DNA from 2 places in the Listeria sp. MAN/IMW/UF464 genome. Region 1 is predicted to be linked to the other one. Evidence: riboswitches for the same ligand, from Rfam matches in the RefSeq annotation. Region 1 holds a riboswitch; the other holds the start of a gene.
The links. A riboswitch is a leader RNA that binds a small molecule or an ion and turns the genes downstream of it on or off. The one in region 1 is predicted to bind thiamine pyrophosphate.

Region 1 (10,295 bases):
ATTTTACTGGGGATTGATCGCAATGATAATAGTTTAATCCTGCTTGGTGCAATTCCAGCAGCATTACTCGCAATCTTGTTTGATTTCTTACTGCGATTCCTTGAAAAAGCATCCTTTAAAAGTACGATTATTACGATTTCAGCAGGAATTTTACTCACTGCCGCAATCATCGTCGTTCCTTATTTTGCTTCCGATAAAAAAGAAATTACAATTGCCGGTAAATTAGGCGCAGAACCAGAAATTTTGATTAATATGTACAAATTAGTTATTGAAGATGAGACGGATTTAAAAGTTAATGTGAAACCTAATATGGGTAAAACAAGCTTTGTATTTAATGCTTTAAAATCAGGTGATATAGATATTTATCCTGAATTTACAGGTACCGTATTAGAAACTTTCTTAAAAGAAAACGCAAAAACGCATGATCCAGAAAAAGTTTACACACAAGCACGTGATGGTTTAGCAAAAGATTTTGATATGACATACTTAAAACCAATGGAATACAATAACACTTATGCGCTTGCTGTTTCACCTGAATTTGCTAAAGAAAACAAATTAGAGAAAATATCTGATTTAAATCCAGTAGCTGATCAGGTTAAAGCAGGATTTACACTAGAGTTTAAAGATCGTTCGGACGGATATAAAGGCATTCAAGATAAATATGGACTTACCTTCCAGAACTTGAAAACAATGGAACCAAAACTTCGCTACAATGCAATTAAATCTGGTGACATTAACCTTTTAGATGCTTATTCGACTGATAGTGAACTTGCTCAGTACAAGCTAAAAGTGCTAGAAGATGATGAACAACTCTTCCCTCCTTATCAAGGGGCACCTCTTATGCTGACAAAAACATTAGATAAATATCCAGAACTGAAAAAACCATTAAACAAACTTGCAGGGAAAATTACAGACGATGAAATGCGTAAAATGAACTATGAAGTGAATGTAAATGGTAAATCAGCTTATACAGTAGCTAAAGATTATCTACAAGATCAAGGAATTATTAAATAGAAAAAAGCTAGGTGGCGTAAAAACCACTTAGCTTTTTTGTTATTGTCTGATTAAATTTTTCACTTTATTAATATTAGGTTTATAGAAACGACAATGTGTTTCGAACTCTTTATTAAATTCAGCAGCACGTTGGGTTAAGGACTGCTCATGATCAAGCATTAAGCCTTCTTCAAGAAGAGGTCTAAGCGAAATAATTTGATCAAATACAAGTCCAGCATTCGTATCACTTAGAACAGATACGATTTTTCCTAATGCTTTTTGTTTTTCAGTTGGTAATTCTTTTTGATGGAGATGGAACCATTTTGCTAATTGTTTCCGATTCTTTCGTGTTGCTTCTAAATAGATACTTTGCGCATATGCAGCTTTGGTAAACGCAATGGAAAGATTTTCAGCTGATTCCCAGTCTTCTTCTAAAATTTCACCTTGCATTTTAATTTTTTGATTGAGCAAAGTAATATCTTCTTGATAAACGTCTAATTTGCGTTGTTGTTGTTTATAAACTTCCATCGCTAAATTAAGTTCATCAATCGTTGGCTGCATTTGTTCACCAAAAATAGTATTATCATTTAGAATTAATTGTGTTTGTTCTATCTTTTCAGCAATAATGCTATCGCGTTCTTTAATTACATGAGCACGTTTACCCAAGTATTCAAAATAGAAATTATACTTTTGAATGCGATTAACTACTGCTTCTGCTTCTTTCATTGTTGCTGGTTCGTCTTTTGAGTTTAGTACAGTGACTCCAGCTACTTTGTTTAATTTTGTATAAATAATGATTGTGAAAACTTCGCCGTCCAGTTTGATTGTGTACGGTAGTTTATGTTGCTGTTCTAAAAGCCTTTTATGTTGTTTTAATAGTTTATCCGTCATCGTTAATCAACACCTTTACTACGCCATTAGTATTATATAATTCAATTATATAGCATAAAGATGAAAATTTCGAGGGAAAGAAATGAGAAAATTATTTTTAATTGTTTACATAATATAATTATCGTAACCTTCTCTTTTTATAATGAAGTTAAAGTGTAAAATAATAAGTAGATATTTAAGACTGCGATAAAAATTGCAACAGACCAAGACACTATTTTTAACCATGGTGAGTTAACGAATTCGCCCATCTTCTGTTTATCACTTGTGAACATAACTAAGGGAATAACAGCGAAAGATAGTTGCATGGAGAGTATTACTTGGCTAAAAATAAGCAACTCATTTATTCCATTTGCTCCATAAAGTGCTGTAATAATAACTGCTGGAACAATTGCTAGTACACGGGTTAATAAGCGGCGTACTACTGGTTTTAGACGGATATTTAAGAAACCTTCCATAACGATTTGACCAGCTAATGTGCCTGTTAATGTCGAATTTTGACCTGAAGCAAGTAAAGCTACCGCAAACACCGTACTGGCGATGCTACTTCCAAGTGTTGGGTTAAGTAATTTATAGGCATCTTCAATTCCAGCTACGTTATGTTGTCCAGTAGTATAAAAGGCAGCAGCAGCTAAAATTAAAATAGATGCATTAATTAATAACGCAATAGTTAATGAGAATGTTGAATCTATAAAAGAAAAACGAATCGCTTCTTTCTTCCCTTCTTTTGTTCGCGCGTATTGTCTTGTTTGCACGATCGATGAGTGTAAATATAAATTATGCGGCATAACTGTTGCACCAAGAATCCCGAGTGCGATATAAAGCATTGCTGGATTCGTAACGATTTCTGATTGCGGGATAAAACCTTTCGCAATTGCTTGCATATCTGGGTGTGACATGACCATTTCAGCTCCAAAACATACAAGAATCGTCACCATTAAAGTAATAACAATAACTTCTATATAGCGGAAACCTTTATGTTGTAAAAATAATACAAGAAAAATATCTAATGCTGTTATACAAACGCCCCAAATCAAAGGAATGCCAAAGAGTAAATTAAGTGCAATCGCACTACCGATAACTTCAGCAATATCAGTTGCAATAATGGCTAATTCAGCTAAAATCCATAGGACAAAGCCAAACGGTTTGGAAAAATGATCGCTTGATGCTTGAGCTAAATCGCGCCCAGTCACGATACCTAATTTTGATGCAAGTGATTGTAGCAAAACGGCTAAAATATTAGAAATTAAAATAACAGATAATAAGGTGTAACCAAACTCCGAACCCCCGGCAATGGATGTCGCCCAGTTTCCAGGATCAACATAGCCAACTGCAATAAGAGCACCTGGTCCCATAAATGCAAATAATTTCCGGAAGAACTTTGCGTTTTTTGGAATTGCTACTGAATTATTTACTTCGCTTAAGCTGGGAGCATTCTGTGCTTTTCTCCAGCTTTGTTTTGTGCGTTCTGTTTTTTCCTTTTTCATGCTCCCTGACCTTCTTTCGTTTATGATAAAAAGTTTACTACGGGAAACATTCTTTGTCAAACGAAAAACACAACCTTTTTATGAAGCTGGTAGGTTGTGTTTTCGATTGTTTTTATAAGACTTCGGTTAATGTTTTTCTTTTGTTTTTAACTGGATTTAAAGTACGTTCGACCCATCCAAGAAGTACATCGGCTAATATTGCCATGACTGCTGTTGGAATGGCTCCAGCTAAAATAATCGCGGTTCCGTTAGTTGCGTTGGTTCCGCGGACTATAATATCACCGAGGCCGCCTGCTCCAACGAATGTCCCGATAGCTGCAACACCAATTGCAATAACTAGCGCATTTCGAATACCTGCCATAATGACCGATAAAGCAAGTGGCATTTCGATTAGACGAAGCACTTGCCATTTCGTCATGCCCATCGCTTTACCCGATTCAAGAAGTGCCCCATCAACGTTTCTAATGCCCGTATAGGTATTTTTTAGAATTGGGAGTAAAGAATATAGGAACAAGGATAAAACGACTGTATTCGTTCCTAAACCCATAATTAGCATAAGTACAGCTAACATTGCGAGCGCTGGGATAGTTTGAATGATATTGGCAATTTGGATAACCCATCCAGCTAAGCGTTTCTTCCTAGCAATATATACTCCAAGTGGTATCGCTATGATTGCGGCGAAGATAACTCCGTACGCACTCATTAAGAAATGCCGCCAGAACTCTTCCATGACATAACTTCCATTTGTTTGGTAATAATCAATTAATTGTTTTAATGTGTCCATCTTTTGGCACCTCCTTAGTTTTTACCTTCAAAGTAATTATTTTTTTGCAAGAATTCTTGCGCTACGATGGATGGTTCTTTTAATTTACCATCTGCTTCATAATTAAGCTTTTGCATTTCTTCTGTTGAAATTTTACCTTTTAACTTATTGATAGTAGTTTTTAATTCTGGATGTTTCTTTAAAATTTCATCTGTTGCTAGAGCTGAAGCATCGTATGGTGGGAAGAATTTTTTATCATCTTTTAGTAATTTCAAGTTATATGTTGGGATACGGCCGTCTGTTGAATAACCAAGTGCCACATCCATTTGATTGTTTTTAAGTGCGGTATAAATTAAGCCGATTTGCATTGGGAAAATTTTCTTGAACTCGATGTCATAAGCTTTTGAAAATGCTTTATAACCATCTCCTTCACGTTCCATCCAAGAATTATCGACCCCAGCAGTAAGCTCATTTTCTACTTTACGCATGTCGCTAACTGTAGTTAAGTTGTATTTTTTAGCAGTATCTTGGCGTACCATAAACACATACGTATTAGCAAAGCCATAAGAATCAAACCATGTTTGGTGGAAACGCTCTTCAAATCCTTTTTTTACTGCTGCTAAAGCTTTTTCAGGATCTTTAATAGCATCTTCTCCAAGAGGCCCAACTAAGTCTGTTCCGGTATATCTTGTCGCTGTAATATCCACATCACCATTTAACATGGCTTGGTGCTGAACGATAGTTGATCCGAGGTTATTTACAATTTCTACTTTTAGGCCAGTGTCATGTTCGATTAATTCTTTTAAAATATTGGAAACGATTTGTGATTCTGTCGTGGCCATTGCTCCAATGCGTATTGTATCTTTAGAACTGCCTCCAAGTCCTGGTAAAGAGCAGCTAGATAAGAAAAGAGAACTAGTTAGTAGTAATACACTGAATAGCGCGATAAATTTTTTCTTCATGTTATTCTCCCCCTTCCTGAGCTTCACGGATGGCTTTTGGAGTTAAACGATACTCTAATTTTCCAAGCGCGAATTCTACTACAAGGGCTAAAATAGTTACTGGGATTGCTCCGCCAAGAATTAAATCTGGACGATATAAGTTTAAGCCATTAAAAATAAAGTCTCCAAGTCCACCAGCTCCAATATAGGAAGCAAGTGTTGCCCAAGCGATAACGTATACAGCTGATAAACGAATACCAGCCATAATTACTGATATAGAGTTAGGGATTTCGACATTAATGATTAATTGCCAATTCGTCATGCCCATACCACGACCAGATTCGATTAAATTTTTATCGACTCCTCGAACTCCAATAAAAGTATTACGCAGGATTGGTAAAAGTGCGTAAATAAACAGTGCAATAATCGCTGGTAATGTACCGACCCCAAGAAACGGGATAATAAATGCTAAAATAGCGAGTGAAGGAACCGTTTGAAGAACACTAACCACGCCAATAACAAAATTTGCTACTTTTGGTGAACGCGTCAGTAAAATTCCAACAGGAACGGCAACTGCAATCCCTAAAATTACAGCAGATAAGGAGATGAAAAGATGTTGCCATGTTTGAACAAGCAAGTTATGGCCGTTTTCTTGAAAAAAAGTAACAATTGCGTCCATAGCTTATCCCTCCTGCTTCATTTCTGGTTCTGTCGTTTCGGAATCCGCTTGTTCCTCCTGATTTTCTGCCACATCATCTATCGTTCCCCAAATGGAATCATAAACAATATCTACTAAACTGGCACGAGTTACAATCCCAACAAGGCGTTTGTCCTTGTCAACTACAGGAATATATTTATAACCACGTTTTAGAATCCGTTGTACAGTATCACGGAGTAAGGTATCTTCATACACGTAAAATACATTTTTCTCGATAATATCCATAACAGAAGTTGCTGTGCGACGATTTAAATCGATTTGTTCTACATCTATAAATCCTTTTAACACATTACCTTCATCCACTACAAGTAACGTATCTACTCGTTTTTCTTTCATGACTGTAATGGCAGCTTGTAGAGATTTATCTGCTGTAATAGACACTGGATTCGTGTTCATAATTTGTGCTACTTGTGTAACATCAGGTTTTGCCTCAATTAGACGGTCTTTACCAATGAAATCTTCTACAAATGAATTTGCCGGGTTACGTAGAATTTCATCTGGTGTATCAAACTGAACGATTTCGCCAGCTTTCATAATAACGATACGGTCTGCGAGTTTAATCGCTTCATCCATATCGTGGGTAACGAAAATAATTGTTTTTCCAAGTTCTTTTTGTAAATTCTTGAATTCTTCTTGTAGAGAATCCCGAGTAATTGGATCCAGTGCTCCGAATGGTTCATCCATTAGAATTAAATTTTGTTCTGCTGCAAGCGCTCGCAAAACACCGATACGTTGTTGTTGTCCACCACTTAATTCATAAGGATAGCGGTCTAAAAACTCTTCTGGCAAATCAACTAATTTAATTAATTCTTTCGCCCGTTCTTGTTTTTTCTCTTCGGACCATTTAAGTAATTTTGGTACAAGGACGATATTCTCTCTAATCGTCATATGTGGCATCAAGCCAATTTGCTGAATAACATAACCAATAGAACGTCTTAGTTTGACGGGATCTTCCGCCATGATGTCTTTATCATTAATAAATATTTTTCCTTCTGTAGGTTCAATAAGCCGGTTAATCATCTTCATTGTCGTCGTTTTCCCACAACCACTTGGACCGATAAAACAAACAAATTCTCCTTTATCGATGTTAAGTGTTAGATCATTAACAGCTTTTTTGCCCCCTTTATAAGTCTTCGTTACGTGTTCGAATTTTAACACGCTTATACACCTCCATTTTTTCTTTACCACTACCAAAAAAATTGGCAATCGGTAAATCTTTTCCCTAACTAGTAATGATTTAAACTTTTTAAATACAAAAAAACAGCTTAAAGACAGTGTGGCATTCAAACGGAAGTTACTAAACAAGATGATTTCGTACTTGTGGCACGTAAAGAACATCGCTGCTAAACTTATAATCGTAAAAATGAGCATTGTGTTAAGCTGTAATACAGTATTTATTCTATTATAACATACTAAAAAGCCCTATTAGCATTTACTAACAGGGCTTTCCTTTATTTAGGTAAGAATAATTTAGGCGTTGTTTTGAGTAGTATCGAAATAACTATTCCACAAACGACGACGGTTCCGAGGCAGCTAGCTCCGTTCATCACTGCTGAAAATAGTTGTGCTCCCCAACCTTGAAAAGCATAAGCGCCCCAAAATAAAACGCCAGCTACATAATGCCAGAAATATCTAGCCACACCACCAATAATCATGGTTCCCCACGCCCACTCGATGGCTTTTTTTAATTGGTTAGCAGCTAAATTACTTCGAACTTGTTTACTAAATACGCCGCTGAAAGCAATAAAACTGAAGGCTAGGATATATTCAATAATTGCCTGAGATGGCATTAAAATATAAGCTTTCCCTGTTAAAAAATGTAGTAACCCCCATAAAAGCCCAGCAAATCCAGCCGCCCAAAAACCGCGACGAATTGCAATAACGTACATTGGAATCATTCCTAGTGAAATCGAAAAACTGGAACCAATGTCTAGCGGGATAAAGCTTAGTACCATCGCAACTGCAGCAAAGATAGCACATTCAAGTAAAATAATTAATCGTTTGTTTTGCATAAAAAATAAACTCCCCTCTTCTTTTTGGTCAAAAACGTACCCCAGAAGAAAGCAGTTTCTATTGTTAGAAATGCAATCGCCACAATCCCTACGCTCGTATTAACGAACAGGTTCAAAGGGTCAGAATCCAAAAACACGCGGATTCAATCTCAGCTAAGAAGCCCCCCCTGTGGTAACGTCTATGAAATTATCGTACAACAATCATTATAGCATGAGATGTTTTTTTGTAAAGAATTATTTGTTTTCTTTAATCATTTGCAGAAAATCTTACAGTGTTTTTAGCTTTTTTTGGTAGTTTATCAAAAATCAGCTGATAACTATTTTTAATTAAAGCAAATTCTGTTTCCGCTTCGACATCATATTCTTCATTAATCACAAGTGTAATCCAATGTTTTTTATTTAAGTGATAGCCGGGTTTTATACTCATATATTCATCGCGCAATAAATCAATTCTCTCAGGCTGGCATTTAACACTGACATATAAATCCCCGTGATACATATGGATGAGCGCAAATATTTTCGCGCCAATTGTTAAAGCATGTGTTTTAGAATCAAATGGAAATGTTTCCTTTGCACCTTGCAAACTAAGGCAAAGCGCGACTTTTTCTTGTAAAGTTTGCTGATAATCCATTTAGCTTCCCTCCTTATTTTTCAATTATAACATTTATTTATGCGTGTAAGCTTTCTTTGCTGAACTAACCATGTTAAAATAGAAGTAATTGTGCTTTTTCTGATTTCAAGAAGAAGTAACTTAGTATTGGAGGAAGAAAATGTTAACTGTAAATAATGTTGGCTTACGCTACGGCGATAAAAAGCTATTTGAAGATGTTTCAATTAAATTTTTACCAGGTAACTGTTATGGTCTTATTGGAGCAAACGGTGCTGGTAAATCAACGTTCCTAAAAGTGCTTTCTGGCGAGCTTGATTCTCAAAGTGGTAATGTGCATATTGGTTCAGGTGAGCGTCTCGCTGTCCTTCGCCAAGATCATTTCCAGTATGATGATGAACTTGTTCTTAACACTGTAATAATGGGACATGAACGTCTATACAAAATTATGGACGAAAAAAATGCCATTTACATGAAAGAAGATTTCAGTGATGAAGATGGTATTCGCGCTGCTGAACTTGAAGGCGAATTTGCTGAATTAGATGGTTGGGAAGCAGAATCTGACGCCGCTGTTTTATTAAATGGCTTAGGTATCCCTACTGACTTACACGGCAAACTAATGAAAGATTTAACTGGTGGAGAAAAAGTGAAAGTGCTTCTTGCGCAAGCTTTATTCGGTAAACCAGATATCTTACTTCTGGATGAGCCTACCAACCACCTTGACATCCGTGCGATTCACTGGTTGGAAGAATTTTTAATCAACTTTGATAATACTGTTATCGTAGTATCCCATGACCGTCACTTCTTAAATAAAGTATGTACGCACATTGCGGATCTTGATTTCAGCAAAATTAAATTATATGTCGGAAACTATGATTTCTGGTATGAATCAAGCCAATTAGCACAAACAATGATGGGCGATCGTAATAAGAAAAAAGAAGAAAAAATGAAAGAATTACAAGACTTTATTGCTCGTTTCAGTGCGAATGCATCGAAATCCAAACAAGCAACAAGTCGTAAAAAAATGCTCGAAAAAATCACGCTGGAAGATATTCAACCTTCTAGTCGTCGTTACCCTTTCATTCAGTTCAAACCGGACCGTGAAGTTGGGAACGACCTTCTAACAGTAACAAACTTGTCTAAAACAATTGATGGTGTGAAGATTCTTGATAATCTTTCCTTCTCGATTAACCGTAATGACAAAGTTGCTTTAGTTGGCGATGATGAAGTTGCTAAAACCGTTCTTTTCCAAATCCTTGCTGGTGAAATGGAACCTGATGAAGGTAGCTATAAATGGGGCATCACAACAAGCCAAAGCTATTTCCCGAAAGATAACTCAGAGTTCTTTGAGGAAAACGACATGAGTCTTGTGGAATGGTTACGTCAGTTCTCTCCTGAAGATGATAGTGAAGCATTCTTACGCGGCTTCCTTGGCCGTATGCTATTCAGTGGTGATGAAGTACTGAAAAAAGTACGCGTTTTATCTGGTGGAGAAAAAGTTCGTTGTATGTTATCCAAAATGATGCTTTCAGGTTCAAATGTTCTTTTACTTGATGAACCTACTAACCACTTGGACTTAGAATCAATCACTGCGTTAAATAATGGTCTTGAAGCGTTCAAAGGCGCTATGATCTTTGCATCGCATGACCATCAATTGCTACAAACAATCGCTACTCGTATTATTAATTTATCAAAAGATCAATTTTATAATAAAGAAATTTCTTATGATGAATATTTAAAAGAAGTTATGAATGTAGCTGAATAAATAAAAAAACAATATCCCATTTCCGGGATATTGTTTTTTTATTTAAGTTCGATTTTACCTGTTTCTGTTGTAATTGGTGTTGAAGAATCTTTTAAATAGCTTAGGAAACTATAAGAAATCC
Region 2 (10,295 bases), 1.1 Mb from region 1:
TGACGACTATCGTATTAACTATTTGAGCGCCCATTTATCGCAAGTAAAAGAAGCGATTAAAGACGGCGTTGAGCTGATGGGTTACACTTCATGGGGCTGTATCGACCTTGTTAGTGCCTCCACTGCTGAAATGAAGAAACGTTACGGCTTTATCTATGTCGATCGCAACAACGACGGCACAGGTACGCTAAATCGTTATAAGAAGAAAAGTTTTGATTGGTACAAGAACGTTATTGCTACCAATGGTGAAGATTTATAAAAATGAGAAACCCAGGTTTGCCCTTTTAGGAGGGGGAACCTGGGTTTTTTAATTGCTTGATAACCGATTGGCAATCTTCCGACCGAGTAATCGCTGAAATAACCGATACCCCATCCGCACCTGCTGTGAGAACCTCGGCTGAATTTGTTTCATTAATTCCGCCAATCCCGACAATTGGCAGCTTGATTCCAGCCCGACGAATTTCTTCCAAAATTGCTGTTCCACTTACTGGCTCTGCATCCGCTTTTGAAATTGTGGGGAAAATTGGTCCTACGCCGATATAATCCACCGAGCCAAGTCGTTCTGCCTCCTCTGCTTCACTAACCGAATGAACCGAAAGCCCGATTTTCATTTTCCCGGCGCAACTCGCGATAACTTGGCGAATTTCCTCGTCGTTTTGCCCAACATGGATGCCGTCCGCGCCGATTTCGAGGGCTAGGGCAACATCATCGTTAATAATGAATGGCACTTGATATTTTGCGCATAATTGTTGGCATTCCAGCGCCATTTCTTTTCTTTCGGAGGCAGTTTGGAGTGCGCCTGCTCCTTTTTCGCGATATTGGAAACAAGTAATCCCGGCTTTCAGTGCTTCTTCTAGCACGCTTGGCAATGTTCCACGGACAATGTCTTGCGTTCCAGCGATAAAATATACAGCTAGTTCAGCTCTCATTTCCCATCCTCCAATCGGTAAGCAAAATGGTTGGTTGGACCATGACCGTGACCAATTCCAAGCGGATATTTAATCGCACTCGTGATGAACTCTTTCGCAACTACGACGCTGTCTAAAAGGGAATTCCCTTTCGCAAGTTCAGCCGCAATACATGCCGAAAAAGTGCAACCCGTCCCGTGCGTATGAGGCGTATCAAAGCGTTCGCTCGTCAGCCATTTTGTCATTTCGCCATCATAGTAAAAATCAGACGCCTCACTCATTTCGCTATGCCCACCTTTAATAACAACCACTTTTACACCTAAATCAAAAATTTTCTTAGCAGCTTGTTCGATTTCCGCCTTGGTTGTGATTTTTTCTCCCAGAATTTCTTCCGCTTCTGGAATATTCGGCGTAATGATCGTACCAAGTGGCAAAAGCTCATCTTTCAACACTTGTGTCGCCTCGTTTTCAAGCAAAGCAGTGCCACCTTTTGCAATCATCACGGGATCAATGACGATATTTGGGAAGTTGTGCAAACGTATATTCCGCGCCACTTCTCGGATAATTTCTGCATCCGCAAGCATCCCAGTTTTCACGGCGTTCACTTGGAAATCCTCTGCAATCGCGTCGCACTGTTCGCGAATCATTTCTACCGGGATTTTATGCACTGCTTTTACCCCTAACGTATTTTGCGCCGTAATTGCCGTGATGACGGACATTCCAAAGGTCTTGCGCTCTTGAAACGTCTTGATGTCCGCTTGTATCCCCGCACCGCCGCCAGAATCTGAACCAGCTATCGTTAATACTTGTGGGAAAATCATTTGCGTTCACCACTTTCTTGGATTTTGGCTTTGGCACGCGTTTTTTCGACCGACCAGCTAGCCAGTTCATCTAAAAATAGTGGTCGAAATGAGCCTGGAAGTTTTCTTTCTAACTCGATTTCCGCGTACTCAGAAGCCACCGCATAACTCGCGCACGCTTCGACACTAGCTCGAAAAACGTCTTCCTGAACGGCGATAAAACTACCGCAAACCGCACTCAGCAAACAACCAGAACCAGTAATTCTTGGAAGCAGTGCGCTACCATTAGCCACTTTTGCAAAACGCGTCCCGTCCGAAATCACATCTACTTCGCCGCTAATAATAACAACCGTGCTCCATTCGTTCGCCACTTTTTCAGCAATGCTCAGCACATCCGCCGAACCAACACCCGCATCCACGCCTTTCGCTTCCCAAGCTTCACCAGCAATCGCCGCAAGCTCTCCCGCATTTCCACGAATCGCCGTAAACTGAATTTCTGCCAATAATTCTTGCACCACTTTACGACGGTATGAAGTCGCGCCAACACCGACCGGATCAAGCACAACCGGCGTTCCAGCAACATTTGCCGCACGTCCAGCAATTTTCATCGCTGTAACAAGTTCCCCGTCTAGCGTTCCGATATTAATCACGAGCACATCCGCCATTTTCGCAAGTTCATCCATTTCCTCTTTCGCAGAAGCCATAATCGGTGACGCACCAATCGCAAGCAAGCCGTTCGCCGAGTCATTCGCAACCACGATATTCGTAATATTATGTACCAACGGCCCTTTTTCCCGCACCTTTTCCAACATCATAAAATCAAACATAATTCACACTCCCACGCCAATTTTGTTTTTTATAAGCCATATCAAAAAACGCCCATTCCATTTCCACACTGATTTGAAAAGCCTGCTTCATCAGAGCAAGTTCCCGCGCATCCGCCATACTCGCCGCCTGTTCCACCAACCGTTTCTGCTGCAACACCACTTTTTGATAATTTTCATCCACATAACTATCCAACAACTCTTGATAAAATGGCTCCGAACTCCGCGCCCCTTCGTACATTTTCCCCATATCAGCATAAAGCGCATAACAAGGCAAAAGGGAAGCAATCGTCACCCCAAAACTACCAAAATCCGCCATCCGGTAAAGATGAGAAGTATAATGATAAGCTGTTGGCGCCGGTTTGCGCTCGGAAAAATCGCGCTCCGTTAGCCCAACCCGCGGATAAAACTGTTCGCGCATCAACAACTCCGACTGCTGAAGTCGCACCTGTACTTCCCTCATTTCCGCAGCAAGTTCCACCGTCCCCGCCTGTTCCACACTTTTCTCAATCACCTTCTCAAAATGTGACAAGTAATAATCATCCTGAAGCAAATAATAGTAAAACGCCTCCTTCTCAAGTGTCCCATCCGCCAAACTCCGCACAAATGGATGCCGCAACGTTTCCTGCCATAAATCCCCTACTTCTTCTTGAAAACCGTGAACAAACACTTAAACTCCTCCTTTTTGCACAATAAAAAAAGCGCCCACTGTCCCTTAGCATAAGCAAAGAAACAGCAGCCGCGATAAATTTTCCGGTCACTTTCACATTCACTTCCCTACGCTTGCACTAACAAACAGGTTCAAAGGGTCAGAAAGCATTACCTTTCTATCTCAGCCAGAATCGGCCCCCCTAGTTTTTCTTATTAAGTTGTGTTCATCATAGCATAGAGTTTTACCGCTGTAAATCCCCAAATGTAATAAGCTCAAACCCATTTTCAAGAAGCCAATCCCGCACTCGTACGTCACAAATCGTTGCAAGTTCCCGGCACCGCATCAACGTATAGGAAGAATTATCCAGCACAAATTGATCCAAAAAACCGACATCAAAATGCATCTCAGCAATTTCATCTGGTGCCAGTTTCAGCAATCCGAAATCATCATTTAGGAAGTTTTCAACCGAGACTCCGCCATTTGTATAAGGGAGTGCGCCCGACTCGAGCAGTTTAGTAATTGGCAAATAACCTTCCTGATCTGGCCATTTTTTATCGCCGCTGTATTTTAAAGTGGTGTGAATCCCGAACTCACGCGCAATATCAAAGAAAGCTTGGTCAACCGTTTCATCACCGATTGAGTGGCAGTCAATGTGTTCTGGGTAGTGACCCGTTAGCGCTTTGAACCGTTCCATTTGAGCGATAGTTTCCGTGCGCACATCTTCGTATTGGAATTTGATTTCTGGGTTAGCCCGGTAGTATTTGGAACGATGGAATTCCCCGTTTTCGTCGACGAGTGACGGAATTTCAGCCGGGTCCGCGCACGGTTTTCCGAGTAGGAAGTTTGTGTGTTGCCCGATGAATAGGTCTGGGTGGTCTTTTGCGAGAGCAATCGCGTGATCGGCAGTTTCTAGGTTTGGCATGAGTAAGGTGGATGTGGTGATGCCGGTTTTGTAGCTTTCGATGATGCCGTGGTTGATGGCTTTGGATAGACCGAAATCGTCTGCGTCGATGATTAGTTTTGGCATGGGTGGGTCTCCTTTCCTATTTTAATAATAAATGCTGATATTCAAATACTATTAATTTTAGTATATCTATAATTCATATAAATAAACAAATAGATGCTACTAAACTAAAAATTAAAGATACAAATAATATTTTAACTGCTTTTTTAGGAACCCAAATATTATTTAATAAAAAACTTTGTGCCATTTGATGGAATACATAAAATACTAATCCAAGCATTATAATACCTAAAGTATAATACGAACTTTCAGTGTACATATTAAATAATGGTCTGAAATTCGCTCTCCAATCAAAATATAGCCAAATAGTAGCACCTAGCAGTGCAAAAAGAGTTGTTAAGAATAACTGGATTTTCCGTAAAACTATATAATTATACTCTTTAAAATGAATTAGAAATAATTTAACAAAATTGGAAAGTGAAAAAATCAAAATAAAAGTGGCTAATGTATAAATGGTTTGAAATAACACATTTAATAGATAGGTATTGAAAGATGTTATTTTCATTAAATCAAAATAATAAAATGCCCAAAAACCACCTATTCCCAAACAGACAATATTAATAACTTTTCTTAAATATGAACACTTTTTTCCATATTTAGATTTCTGCTTGTTTTCTTTTTTATCTCCTAAATCATTTAATATTTCTCGATACGCTCTTTCTTGATATTTTGATTGCATAAGAACGTTAGTATAATTAAATGACGCATTATCTCCTTGCGTATTATTTATAATATTATTCGTTTGTTGAATCAAATCATTTTCAGCTTCACTATTTCGATTCTTGCTCTTCTTCTTTTCTGAAATAATAATATATATTGAAACTCCTATTTCTAAAAGAATCCCAATAATATTTAGAATATTTATTGATAATTCCAACGCTGCTTTTCATCTCCTGACATGTGCAATCTTCTAATAGTTAAATTAAATCTTCCAAATATTAACCGCTATCTCAGCCAAACTTTGTTGTCTTTCTTTAATTGTTTTTATATTCCATTCCTCGTAGTCCAATAGCTCTCTCGTCAACTGTACTTGCGAATACTCATATACTTCTTTTTTCTCATTAAATATTTTATTGGTAGATTTTTTATTATATTCCCCACCAAGTAAAGTAAGATTGCCCAGCTTCCATAAATACTCACCATGATCTTCTTTGATAATGTCCCAATCAGTCGCTTTTACAGGCATTATATGTTCAATATGAACTTTATTATTATCATCTAACACAGTAAGTTCCTTCGAGTAACTATCATTAATCTTTTTCAAAATGTATCTTATACTAGGCTTATTTTTGATCTCAAAACTGGAAAAATTATGTAAAAAATCATTATCTGCTACAATATTTCTCCGTAATAAACTCATAATCTCAGCAAAATCTTCAATATCTTCTTGATAAATTCTAAAAGCAATTTTCGAAAACTCTATTTCATATTTATTTGCAACTAATCCTGAAACCACGAAATTTCTTACCACTAAAACTTCTATACATGAGAGAACATCGTATATCTCTTTAAAATCATAACCTTTCTTCACCATCGCTAATATTATAGGATAAAACGATTTAGCTCCAAGTATATTTATATCAGCTAATACTTTTTGAATATTCGTATCAAAGAAATTATCTTCTGCTGGATTAACCATGCCACTATATACTTCAGATAGTTTCAGTAAGTCTTTCATAAAATTATTAGCTTCTAATGGTGTTGTTATTTTTTTCCTTATTACTTTATACAAATCTTTTTCTCTAATAAATAAATTTTGGGAATTCCAAAAATGCCGGATATATTTAGTAGTATCAATCTTTCCAAGAAATTCTAACATTTGTTTCCATTCTTCTTTTACAACATCAATTTTCTTATTCGCAACTCTAAACAAATGATTCTTCAATAAATCAGCTGTTTCTAAATCTCTTCCTCTAGCATTCAATGTTTCAAAAATAATAAAAGCTTCATTTATGTCATCTGTTTCTACAAACATAACAGAGCATTTTTCAGTAAAAGTACTAAAAAACTCTTTTAAAACTGTATATTTATTCTCCAAAGTTTCAGCTGAGTCCATGGATTTTTCTAGTTTTTTATAAAAATAGTCATAAGCAAAATCTATTCTTTTTTGTGAGTTAGTTAACTTTTGCTTCTTTTTTGTTTCTGGCGTCATAAATTGAATTCTATTTGAAAAGTATTCTTTATCATTCTCACCAAGTATTAATTTACGTTCATCTCTAGTTTGAGTATATCTTCCAATAAATTTCGTAGTAATATCTTCAGCATCAAAACGCGCATCTTCCCAACCACAATCATGTATTTTTATAAATAAATCTCTCATTGCTGCTAACAAAATAACCGTCGTACTTGTTCTTTGTTGCCCATCAATAATAAGTTTTTCATCTACTTTTTTATCGATGTGTATTACAATTTGTCCAAAAAAATGACTTTCAGTTTCACCATTTATGATTTGACTTAAATCCATCCATAAGTCTTCTAACTCAGTTTCGTCCCAAGAGTATTCCCTTTGATAATCCGGTATTTTGTAAACATTCTCCATTATGTATGACCCTAAACTTCTAAAATTACTATTAATAATGCTCATACTTCCATCCCCCATAAATTCTTTATTTTAAATTTATCTTCCTAGTTCTATTATAGTAGAAATAACGATTCTAAATGTGACTAATTATTTACATTTGACCATTAAAAATAGCATCAAAAAGATATAAAAACATATTTTTTGTCAAATTAAGTGAAATAATACATAAATAAACTAAAAATTAACTTTTGAATATGTAAAAAAACCAACACACGTTCATGTATTGGCCCACAAGACTAGACTTCGCTTAATTTTTGTCGCTATATTAATCCATTCTGATACTTTCTTTACAAATAACAAGAACCTCTTTTTGCTCTTCCAATTCTTCTTCCCGGATATGCTTCATCCAACTTTGAACAGCTTTTGCAGTTCTGGATTCAAATGCATCCGCTAATTTATCTTGAATAAATTTAAATTCATCTCCAATTTTTTCATTTCCTTTTTGAATTATAGCTATTTCTTCTCTAGCTTGCTGAGTTAGTTTTTCTACTGATTTTTTTGCATCTAGCTTTAAGATTTTCAATTGAACTTGTTTTTTCAAAGTACTTTCTGCTACAAGTAAATTCGAACGTTCTTTGGCAGTTAAATCTTTTTTCTTGAGTTCTCGCTCAATAATTTGAAGTTGATAGCTCAAATCATAAGATATATCCCCAATTGCACGGGCGTATTCACGTTGATAAGTATTGCTATACATTTAATCTCACTTCCTTTTAATTGTTATTAGAAATCCATTCTCCTAAACGCGTATCTGTTTCTCGAAAAGACTGCGCTGCATCAATAAGCTCTATTTGAAAATTTTTCAATAGTCTACGTGTCTGATGATTCATTTCATAATATTTTTCAAACTCATTCGGATTATAAAAGCAATAAACTCCATTTTTATATTTTGTGCATAGTTCTGTTAAAACATCATCTATATCCCAGATAGTCAATTCACTATAAGCTCCACCAATTCTTATTTCTTCCTCTAATTGATTTTGTATTTTCTTGGAACCTATTTGTAGTTTTTCTTCAAGGTTCTCTAAGTCAGCATTATTCGTTTGTAGTGACTGAATAATATCATCAATGTCTTGAGCATGTTTAATAATAGAATCTACATCTACTTTTAATTTCATCGTCCCATCGCTAGAAAAACAGCTTTCAAATGTTTCATTGTAGTGCCCTGGAATGGCTCCAAAAAGCCCCTTGGCTCCAACTTTGACCTTATTTCGCTCGGCTATATATTGGGAACCTATAATAGGTGAATTAAATTGATCAAAAGTTCCAATCATGTCATCATCATGAGTGAAATCAATAATTGAATTATTATAAAAGCCATCACGAACTTTCTTTTGCTTATCTTCAGGTAATAATTGATAAATATTAGGAGCTGCGTATGTAGTCGCATTAAAATCGTATAAAATTGAATTATAATGCGATAGCGCTCCGCCTAAACTATGTCCAGTAGAAGTAGGATTTTTAGGATTAAATTCTTTTAATACCTCTTCTGTCCATTCTTTAGAGACTTGGAAAGGATTTTTTGATTTTCTATCTAAACTAGTTCTAGAATTTTTCCCTGCAAATACATTAATAATATCACTGCCAAAATCTTTTGACTCTTTTGTTCCGCGATAGACAAAAATCATGTTATTATGGTTATAATAGATTTTACCATCTTTTCCTTTTTCTTCTGGAATAACTGCAAAAGCTTGTGTGTTAGTAGCTCTATCATTTAATTTTGACACTACTTTCCAATTACTTTTTGTTCTATCACTTAATTCAATATTAATTTTTTTACTATTTAATGTACCATCTTGATACACCGCTTCAGAAAGCTTGAAATAAGTTTCATCAGTAAAAGTTTTTTTCGTAGCCAATTCAATCATCCTTTCATCTCTGGAGGTCTTCTATGTCAAAACGAACTAAAATTATTATACTAGTTATTGTGCTAATTGTCACAATATTATCTATACTAGGAGGTTATCTTTATATGCAGCATCAAGAGCAAGAAAAAAAAGATCAAGCTTTTTTTAATGAGCAAAAAGAAAAAGTTACACTGTACCTTAAACACAATATTCCAGATTTTAATACAGTTACTTTCACCAATGAAGAATTTAATCCTATTGGAATAAGTATTGATGGATACATAAATAATGATAAAAATCTGAGTTTTACTGCGGGGAAAGACGTCAAAATTTTTAGTTGCTCTGATGAACTTGATAAAATGTTTAAAGAACCTAGAAAAGGTTACAATGAAATTATAGAAAAAGAAGAGACGTCCTTAGAAATGCCCAGAAAAAAAACTAAGTCAATTGATGAAATCCTATCCGATTTAAAATCTTATGAAGATCAAATAATCACTCGAAATAAAATATAATTCCTACTAAAAAAGACAAGCTACTATAGAAAATAGCTTGTCTTTTCATATCCAAATTTATAGTCAAAGTTCCTTTTCCAAACATCCAAAAACTAGTTCTAAATCTTTTGTCGGTATCTCCGCAAACGCATCCCCAACCGAAACCTCAAACGCACAAACATCCGCCGATTTCTCCTGTAAATACCCCGAAATTCCAACCCCAGTATCATCCTGAATCTTCGTCAAAATCGCCCCAACCTCATCAGCCGACTTCTCAAAATAAACATGAAACATATTAGAAACCGGCACTTCCGGCACAGTCTTCACGCCCGAACACGAATTAAAGCGCTCCGCCAATCCTTTCGCTGCCTCAAAATATTCCGCCATTTTCCCAATTCGTTTTTCAAAATAATAATCCGCGGACAAAATATACGGATACAGACTAATCAAATCCCCACCATACCGCCGTTTCCAGATTTTCGCCTCTTGCACAAAATCATCATTCCCAGCCAAAATCGCTCCAGCAATCCCGCCAATCCCCTTGTAAAACGACACATACACACTATCAAACAGCGCACAAATTTCTTCCGCAGACTTCTGATAAAACGGCGTAATTTCCCATAACCGCGCCCCGTCCAGATGCAACGAAATACCCTGTTCATGACAATACTCCGAAATCTTCTCAAGCTCTTCAAAAGAAGGCAACTGTCCTCCAATTTCTCGTTGTGGAAGTTCGATAAGCACGCTAGAAACTGGCTCGCGAAGACTTTTAATATTGTCAATTGTCAAAAGCCGATTCGCCGTTCCAAGTAATAGTGGCGTGATTTGCTGCAATTCTTTTAGCCCATCTTGCTCGTGAATCTCCAAATGAGAGAGCGGATGATATGCTACGCGCCGATTCTCTTTCCGGTCAGCCCAAATTCTTAATGCAATTTGCTGAGCCATCGTCCCACTTGGAAAAAATACCGCAGATTGTTTCCCGAGAATTTTCGCGATTTTTGTTTCAAAACCTTCAATAATTGCGCCGTTTCCGTAAATATCGCTTTCTAGATTATCATCAATATTTTGAAGCGCTTCTGTAAGAACACCAACATTGCGCGGACCGTTTCCGCCTAGTTTATAAGGTGTTTTTTGGTAGCTGGTTTTTAGTGTGGTTGTCATTTTGGTTCAC

Region 2: it holds a riboswitch for thiamine pyrophosphate, as region 1 does, so the genes downstream of both, tenA (thiaminase II) here and thiT (energy-coupled thiamine transporter ThiT) in region 1, are expected to answer to the same signal.

What each region holds. Positions count from the first base shown of each region.
Region 1 covers NZ_JBZWZP010000001.1:272,747-283,041, reverse strand. Annotated here, with positions in the region: gene AC4PG0_RS01420 (ABC transporter permease/substrate-binding protein) at 1-1,014, shown strand, start outside; gene AC4PG0_RS01415 (hypothetical protein) at 1,054-1,884, opposite strand; gene AC4PG0_RS01410 (Nramp family divalent metal transporter) at 2,022-3,368, opposite strand; gene AC4PG0_RS01405 (ABC transporter permease) at 3,481-4,152, opposite strand; gene AC4PG0_RS01400 (osmoprotectant ABC transporter substrate-binding protein) at 4,167-5,093, opposite strand; gene AC4PG0_RS01395 (ABC transporter permease) at 5,095-5,751, opposite strand; gene AC4PG0_RS01390 (betaine/proline/choline family ABC transporter ATP-binding protein) at 5,755-6,948, opposite strand; gene thiT (energy-coupled thiamine transporter ThiT) at 7,242-7,802, opposite strand; TPP riboswitch at 7,870-7,980, opposite strand; gene AC4PG0_RS01380 (MmcQ/YjbR family DNA-binding protein) at 8,050-8,433, opposite strand; gene AC4PG0_RS01375 (ABC-F family ATP-binding cassette domain-containing protein) at 8,573-10,174, shown strand; gene AC4PG0_RS01370 (hypothetical protein) at 10,213-10,295, opposite strand, start outside.
Region 2 covers NZ_JBZWZP010000001.1:1,327,306-1,337,600, forward strand. Annotated here, with positions in the region: gene AC4PG0_RS06770 (glycoside hydrolase family 1 protein) at 1-259, shown strand, start outside; gene thiE (thiamine phosphate synthase) at 285-929, opposite strand; gene thiD (bifunctional hydroxymethylpyrimidine kinase/phosphomethylpyrimidine kinase) at 926-1,729, opposite strand; gene thiM (hydroxyethylthiazole kinase) at 1,726-2,535, opposite strand; gene tenA (thiaminase II) at 2,528-3,202, opposite strand; TPP riboswitch at 3,290-3,395, opposite strand; gene AC4PG0_RS06795 (ChbG/HpnK family deacetylase) at 3,426-4,211, opposite strand; gene AC4PG0_RS06800 (hypothetical protein) at 4,285-5,085, opposite strand; gene AC4PG0_RS06805 (DUF262 domain-containing protein) at 5,131-6,792, opposite strand; gene AC4PG0_RS06810 (hypothetical protein) at 7,055-7,483, opposite strand; gene AC4PG0_RS06815 (DUF6792 domain-containing protein) at 7,500-8,645, opposite strand; gene AC4PG0_RS06820 (DUF1433 domain-containing protein) at 8,759-9,145, shown strand; gene AC4PG0_RS06825 (threonine aldolase family protein) at 9,209-10,285, opposite strand.